Regions from separate parts of the Scandinavium sp. UTDF21-P1B genome, predicted to be linked through region 1. Evidence: predicted binding sites of a transcription regulator. Region 1 holds the regulator's gene; the other holds the start of a gene.
The links. Region 1 encodes CRP, which controls carbon source genes, mostly activating them, when cyclic AMP is high. Its sites were predicted from a motif close to ATGTGANNNNNNTCACAT; they were not measured.

Region 1 (3,916 bases):
AGAAGGTGAGAATACGCCGCTGGATGCCGCCGTTATCGTTTCCGCCCCCTTTATGCTGGAAGCCTGTAGCTACCACATCGATAAAGGCTTCTCACGTGTGTATCAGCGCTATCTACTGAACCTGCTGAAGGCAAACGCCGCCCGTAAGCTGAAAGCCTATCCCGGTACGTTGCCGGTGGATCTCAAACGCCTGAAGAGCGTACGCCGCATCCGGGAGTTTGACGATTTAATCACCTCGAAAATCCACGGCTTCGCCGATGCGATCGACTATTACCGCCAGTGCAGTGCCATGCCTGTACTGAGCAAGATAACGAAACCGACGCTGATCATTCACGCCAAGGACGATCCGTTTATGGATCACCACTCCATCCCCGCGCAGGAAGAGCTTCCGCCGAATATTCTGTATCAGCTGACGGAATACGGCGGCCACGTCGGGTTTATTGGCGGCACGATCCGTCGCCCGGAAATGTGGCTCGAAAAGCGCATTCCGGACTGGCTGAGCCGCTTTCTGGGGAAAGTGGCATGATTATCCCCTGGCAGGATCTGGCTCCCGAAACGCTTGATAATCTGATTGAAACCTTTGTGTTGCGCGAAGGCACCGATTATGGTGAACATGAACGTTCGCTTGAAGATAAAGTCGCCGATGTAAAACAACAATTGCAGCGTGGGGACGTCGTTCTGGTGTGGTCCGAACTGCACGAAACGGTGAATATCCTCCCCCGCACTCAATTCCACGGCTGACTATACTCATCACTATTGCTGATTCAGGGAGTCGTCATGTCTGCCAAACACCCGGTGATCGCCGTAACGGGCTCCAGCGGCGCAGGAACTACCACCACCAGCCTCGCCTTCCGTAAAATCTTCGCCCAGCTCAACCTGAAGGCCGCGGAAGTCGAAGGCGACAGCTTTCACCGCTATACCCGCCCCGAAATGGACATGGCCATCCGCAAAGCCCGCGATATGGGTCGCCACATCAGCTATTTCGGCCCGGACGCTAACGACTTCGGCCTGCTGGAGCAGACGTTTCTCACCTACGGCCAGAGCGGGCGAGGCCAGTCACGAAAATATCTGCACACCTATGACGAAGCCGTACCGTGGAATCAGGTACCGGGCACCTTTACGCCGTGGCAGCCGCTTCCAGAACCCACCGACGTGCTGTTTTATGAAGGGCTGCACGGCGGCGTGGTGACGCCTCAACATGATGTGGCGAAACACGTCGATTTGCTGGTCGGCGTCGTGCCTATTGTGAACCTCGAGTGGATCCAGAAACTTACCCGCGATATGAGCGAGCGCGGGCATTCGCGTGAAGCGGTAATGGATTCCGTCGTCCGCTCCATGGAAGACTACATCAACTTCATTACCCCACAGTTTTCCCGCACGCATATCAACTTCCAGCGCGTACCGACAGTAGATACCTCAAACCCGTTTGCCGCCAAAAGCATCCCGTCGCTGGATGAAAGCTTTGTGGTGATCCATTTCCAGAACCTGGGCGACATTGATTTCCCCTGGCTGCTGGCGATGCTGCAGGGCTCATTCATTTCTCACATGAATACATTGGTGGTGCCGGGCGGGAAGATGGGGCTGGCGATGGAGCTGATTATGACGCCGCTGGTCGAGCGGTTAATAGAAGGTCGGGCGATATAAATTGCAAAACCTTCTCTGAAGAGAAGGTTTTTAATGTTTGCTCCCTCTCCCACGGGGAGAGGATCGGGGTGAGGGCATCAGGCCGTAGAGGGCATTACCCTTCCACCACTTCAAACGAGTGGGTGATTTTCGCCGCTTTCTCCAGCATCAGCGCCACAGAGCAGTATTTTTCCGCAGACAGATCCACCGCACGCGATACCGCAGCTTCTTTCAGATCTTTACCGGTCACGATGAAGTGCAGGTTGATGTGGGTAAACAGGCGCGGCGCTTCCTCGCGACGCTCTGAAGTGAGCTTCACTTCACAGTCCGTCACGTCATGACGGCCCTTTTGCAGGATGGAAACAACGTCTATCGCACTGCACCCCCCTGCTGCCATCAGCACCATTTCCATCGGGCTTGGCGCTTTATCCCCGGAGTTGCCGTCCATCAGGATCTGGTGGCCAGAAGCTGACTCACCGAGGAAGGTTAAGCCTTCAACCCATTTCACACGCGCTTGCATAATTGTTAACTCCAGAGTTGCAATTTTCCTGACAGATTACGCGCACATAACAAATCTCGCAACGGAAGGCGACGTGCGTCATGCTGAAGCGAGACACCAGGAGACACGCGGCAAAAGCTATGCTAAAACAGTCGGGATGCTACAGTAATACATTGAAGTAATGCATGTATGCAGAGGACATCAGACAACAGGCTGCAGTCAAATCCGACAGCCGACTTCCCAGGTACAGGGAAGGATATGAATGCAAAGCCAGTGGCAGTGTCGTGTCTGCCGCTGGAGTCAGCTTATAACAGAGGATAACCGCGCATGGTGCTTGGCAAACCGCAAACAGACCCTACCCTTGAATGGTTCTTGTCTCATTGCCATATTCATAAGTACCCCTCCAAGAGCACGCTGATTCACCAGGGTGAAAAAGCAGAAACGCTGTACTACATCGTGAAAGGCTCTGTGGCAGTACTCATCAAGGACGAAGAAGGCAAAGAGATGATTCTCTCTTACCTCAACCAGGGCGATTTCATCGGTGAGCTTGGCCTGTTCGAAGAAGGCCAGGAGCGTAGTGCATGGGTCCGGGCGAAAACCGCCTGTGAAGTGGCTGAAATTTCCTATAAAAAATTCCGTCAGCTTATCCAGGTGAATCCGGATATTCTGATGCGCCTCTCTTCTCAGATGGCACGTCGCCTGCAGGTCACTTCTGAAAAAGTAGGTAACCTTGCCTTCCTCGACGTTACCGGTCGTATCGCGCAGACGCTGTTGAACCTGGCAAAACAGCCCGATGCCATGACCCACCCGGACGGTATGCAAATCAAAATCACCCGTCAGGAAATCGGTCAGATCGTGGGCTGCTCCCGTGAAACCGTTGGCCGTATCCTGAAAATGCTGGAAGATCAGAACCTGATCTCCGCGCACGGCAAAACCATCGTCGTTTACGGCACCCGCTAAGTTCGCTTGACGGCGTATTGCTCCTGCAGTACGCCGTTTTTGTCTCTACTGCTATTGCTATGTGGCGCAGGCTAATTTATCACCCGGAAATTAACTACGCACTGCGGCAAACCCTGGTGTTATGCACCCCTGTGGCTATCGGCCTGGTGCTGGGGTATCTCAAGTACGGTCTGCTGTTCTCCTTAGTCCCGGCCTGCTGCAACATTGCCGGTCTCGACACGCCCCACAAGCGCTTCTTTAAACGCCTGATTGTTGGTGGTTCGCTGTTTGCCGGATGCAGCCTGGCGGTACAGCTGCTGCTGGCACACACCGTGCCGCTGCCCTTAATTCTGACCGTCCTGGCAATGACCCTGGGCGTTACCGCCGAAATCAGTTCGCTGCATGCGCGTCTGCTGCCCGCATCGCTGATCGCCTCGATTTTTACGTTGAGCCTCGCGGGTAACATGCCTGTCTGGCAGCCGCTGCTTATCTACGCGCTGGGCACGCTGTGGTACGGGCTGTTTAACTGGTTCTGGTTCTGGATGTGGCGCGAACAGCCCCTGCGCGAGTCCCTGAGCCTGCTTTACCGCCAGCTGGCCGATTACTGCGAAGCCAAATACAGCCTGCTGACCCAGCACACCGATCCGGAAAAAGCGTTGCCACCGCTGCTGACTCGCCAGCAAAAGGCCGTTGATCTCATTACCCAGTGCTATCAGCAGCTGCATATGCTCGCCGCTAACAAAAACCACGATTATAAACGCCTGCTGCGCGCCTTTCAGATGGGGCTCGATTTACAGGAGCACATCTCCGTCAGCCTGCATCAGCCCGCCGAGGTGCAAAAGCTGGTCGAGCGTA
Region 2 (3,916 bases), on a different contig from region 1:
GGTAATGAGGTCCGGGCGGGTATTCTGAATCAGGTAGGTTTCACAAGCCTGGGTGATAAGCGTTAAGGAGAGCGTATTCAGCGCCTTCAGGCGGCGATTCGCACGAGCCCAGCGCGACGATTCCATATTCAGATTGCTGCGCATCCCTTCCAGCGCCTGCGTGCGGCGAACCAGCGCGCTCCAGGCGTTGTCCACCACTTCGCTGTCGCCATGGCGAATACAGAGCTGCATCAGCTCATATTGAGCAACCAGCAGCGCGTCGAGTTCCCGGTCAATTTCCTGCTTGATGGAACGTGGGGAGAAGAGCAAATCGGCAACAATCGCGCTGACGATACCAATCACAATTTCGCTGCAGCGCTCCACCGCAAACTGCGGCGACAGCAGCGGTTCGTTCTGAATGGTGATCACGATGATCAGCGCCGTGTAGCCCGCCAGGCCCCAGGCGTAGGAGTTTTCAACCTTAACCAGCGAGGAGACCCAGGTACAAAAACCGGCCCACAGGCAGCAGACCAGCACCATCAGAAGCGGCGCGCGGATCATGCCGATGATGATTGCCAGCGCCGCGATACAGCCGATGAACGTCCCGCAAATACGCAGCATGCCGCGATAGCGAATAGCGCCGGAGTATGGCTCACCACCGGCAGCAAACGCCGGGCCCGCAGCAACGATGGCGGCGGTCAGCACCGCCCAGCGCGGGGTCTCAAGCTGGAAGTGAAAGCCGACAAACAGCGCCAGCACAATCGCGCAGACCAGCTTGATGGCAAAACGCAGATGCCGATCGGCGATAGAGAAAATACCCATCGCGATTAACCGAACTCACGCAGGCGCATACCCAGCTTCTGGAAGAAGGAGGCCTTCTGCGTGTCCCTGTCTTTCGCACCCGTGATGATCACCGTTGCCGTCGTGCCCGCAGGCCACAAATTGCCCTGCTGCTGGTCGAGGCGAATGCGGACAGGCACACGCTGCGCCAGGCGAACCCATTCCAGGTTGGAATCAATGGTCGCCATGCCTTTAGCATCGCTGCTGCTGCTGGCGTTGGTGACCCCTGCGGCGACGCTGTCGACGGTGCCTTTGATCACTTTGGTGCTGCCAAGCGGGGTGATTTCCGCACGGTAGCCCGGGCGTACGCCTTCGAGCTTGGTTTCTTCCATGTAGGCCACCACATAGAAACTCTCTTTTTTCACCAGCGCGACGGCTGTCGACCCACGAGTGATAAATTCCCCGCTGTAGACGTTGAGGTTTGTCACCCAGCCGTCCGCCGGAGCGCGAATGACGGTACGATCGAGATCAAGGCGCGCCAGGTCGCGTGTCGCTTGCGCCTTGGCTAGCTGATGCTCGACGGTCTGTAAAAGGTTGTTGGCCTGGTCAATCTCTTCGCGGGACATCGCCTGAACGCCCAGTTGATTACGTCGCCCTGCTTCACGGCGTTTCTCAGAGGCCAGCGCCTGATAATAGGCAACGTCAGCATCGGCTTCTTCGAGGGCTTTCTGATAACGCGGCTGGTCGATGGTGAACAACACCTGGTTTTTGCTGACCAGTTGGTTATCCTTGACCTTCACATCGGTGATAAGCCCGGCCACATCGGGTGCAATTGCCACGACGTCGGCGCTGAAACGAGCATCTCGCGTCCACGGTGATTCGGTGTAATACACCCACGCGCGGAAGATAGCGATAAAGGCCAGCACGACCAGAATGAGGGTAATGGCGGTTCGGGATATTTTTCTTGTTAGTGTTTTCACAACGACCTCAAACGAACAAGCGCGATATCAGATAGAACAAACAGCAATAAAGCGCCGTGTTAAACAGCGCGGGATGCCAGACGAAGTCATAGATCCCGGTAGGGACCAGCACCCGGCGCAGCAGCCAGAAAATGGCCAGCGACAATAGTAGCTCGACGAAGATCGGCGGGAATGAAAGACCGAAAATCACGATGACGGGAAACAGACTCATGTTGACCTTGAATAAGAGAATGCAGGTGAGAGCAGCGATGCTTTAATTATTCAGCTAACAGTATATTAACGTAACTGTTATCGCGTGATCTATATTATGTGATCTAAATCACCTTTAACTCAGAGTGAACAATGGAACGATTAAAACGCATGTCGGTGTTCGCCAAAGTCGTGGAGCTGGGTTCCTTTACGGCAGCGGCAAGACAGCTCGAAATGAGCGTCTCATCGATCAGCCAGACCGTCTCAAAGCTGGAAGACGAACTGCAGGTTAAGCTGCTGAACCGCAGCACCCGCAGCATTGGCCTGACGGAAGCTGGCAAAATTTACTATCAGGGCTGTCGGCGAATGCTGTTTGAAGCCCAGGACGTTCACGAGCAGCTTTATGCCTTTAACAACACGCCCATCGGTACGCTGCGGGTAGGCTGTTCTTCAACTATGGCACAAAATGTCCTCGCCGGGATCACCTCCAGAATGCTTAAAGAGTACCCGGATTTGTCGGTTAATTTGGTTACGGGTATCCCGGCCCCCGACCTCATTGCCGATGGTCTGGATTTGGTGATCCGCGTTGGCGCACTGCAGGATTCCGGGCTGTTCTCACGCCGTCTGGGTTCAATGCCGATGGTGCTTTGTGCCGCCAAAAGCTACCTGCAGCAGGCAGGCACACCGGAAAAACCCGCCGATCTGGCGAGCCATTCGTGGCTGGAGTACAGCATCCGCCCCCACAATGAATTTGAGCTGATCGCCCCGGAAGGGCTGTCAACAAAGCTCATTCCACAAGGGCGATTCGTCACCAACGATCCGATGACGCTCAACCGCTGGCTCACAGCCGGAGCCGGGATCGCCTTTGTGCCACTGATGTGGGTGATCAACGAGATCAACCAGGGCGAGCTGGAGATCCTGCTGCCGCGCTACCAGTCCGATCCGCGCCCGGTGTATGCGGTATATACCGAAAAAGACAAACTGCCGCTTAAGGTGCAGGTGTGTATCAACTATCTGACCGACTATTTCGTTGATGTTTCAAGGCAGTTCCAGGGCATTAACGGACGTGCGAAAAACTAAGGCATCTGTTCGGGTTGCGCATCGGATATCAAATGGGTGACGTCACTGAGCGGCCCGATGCGCACTTCACTCGAACGGTTAAACTTGCTCTTATCCATCAACAGTAATGACTGCGACGCCCGCTTCAGTAACAGCGACTTGTAACTCGCGTTATGTCCGCCCGGATCCCACATCACGCCATGGCGATCGACGCCTTCGCAGGAAAAGATAAACAGATCGATTTCCAGCGTTTTGAGCTGAGAGACCAGCGACGGATTGATGTAATAGCCGAACTGACGCTGCAGCTCACCGCCGGAGCTGATAAGCCGAACGTACTCGCGCTTGCCGAGCTCCATGCATACCGGATGGCTGTTGGTGAACACCGTCAGCGGCATGTCGGGCAGCTGGCGGGCCAAAAACCAGCAGGTGGAACTGGCATCCAGCGCGATCGTCATCCCGCCCTCAATCCAGGCCAGCGCATGGCGGGCAATATCTGACTTGTGAGCATAATGGCTTTTCAGCCGCGTATGGAAAGGGGCTTCGTTGCCCTGCGCATGGCGATGAATGGCCCGGGCACGCCCGTGGCTGCGCTGAATTTTGCCCTGCTGCTGGAGCTCGCTGAGATCGCGACGCACCGTTTCTTTGCTGACGCGGAGTGCATCAGACAGTTCGTCCGTAGTGAGGCTGAGGGTTTGCGAAAGAAGCGTGAGGATCTGCTGATGGCGAGCGACCTTCATTTACGGTCTCCGTCAAAAATGCCCGGCGGCACTTCGTTTGCGCGGGCCTGCAGGGAGTTGTTGGCCCGGCAAACATAGCGCCGCCGGGCACGGGATGTTATGCGGTGCCACCCACGGTCAGATTGTCGACCTTCAGCGTCGGCTGGCCAACGCCAACCGGCAGGCTTTGACCTTCCTTACCGCACACGCCGA

Region 2: the regulator CRP is predicted to act here: its motif matches at 2,047-2,064, upstream of aaeR (HTH-type transcriptional activator AaeR).

Annotation. Positions count from the first base shown of each region.
Region 1 covers NZ_JBFLVD010000018.1:297,582-301,497, reverse strand. The annotation lists gene AB1287_RS16525 (hydrolase) at 1-526, shown strand, start outside; gene AB1287_RS16520 (YheU family protein) at 523-741, shown strand; gene AB1287_RS16515 (phosphoribulokinase) at 778-1,644, shown strand; gene AB1287_RS16510 (OsmC family protein) at 1,739-2,143, opposite strand; gene crp (cAMP-activated global transcriptional regulator CRP) at 2,450-3,082, shown strand; gene AB1287_RS16500 (YccS/YhfK family putative transporter) at 3,142-3,916, shown strand, end outside.
Region 2 covers NZ_JBFLVD010000014.1:29,469-33,384, reverse strand. The annotation lists gene aaeB (p-hydroxybenzoic acid efflux pump subunit AaeB) at 1-801, opposite strand, end outside; gene aaeA (p-hydroxybenzoic acid efflux pump subunit AaeA) at 807-1,739, opposite strand; gene aaeX (p-hydroxybenzoic acid efflux pump operon protein AaeX) at 1,747-1,950, opposite strand; gene aaeR (HTH-type transcriptional activator AaeR) at 2,082-3,008, shown strand; gene fucR (L-fucose operon activator) at 3,005-3,724, opposite strand; gene tldD (metalloprotease TldD) at 3,822-3,916, opposite strand, start outside.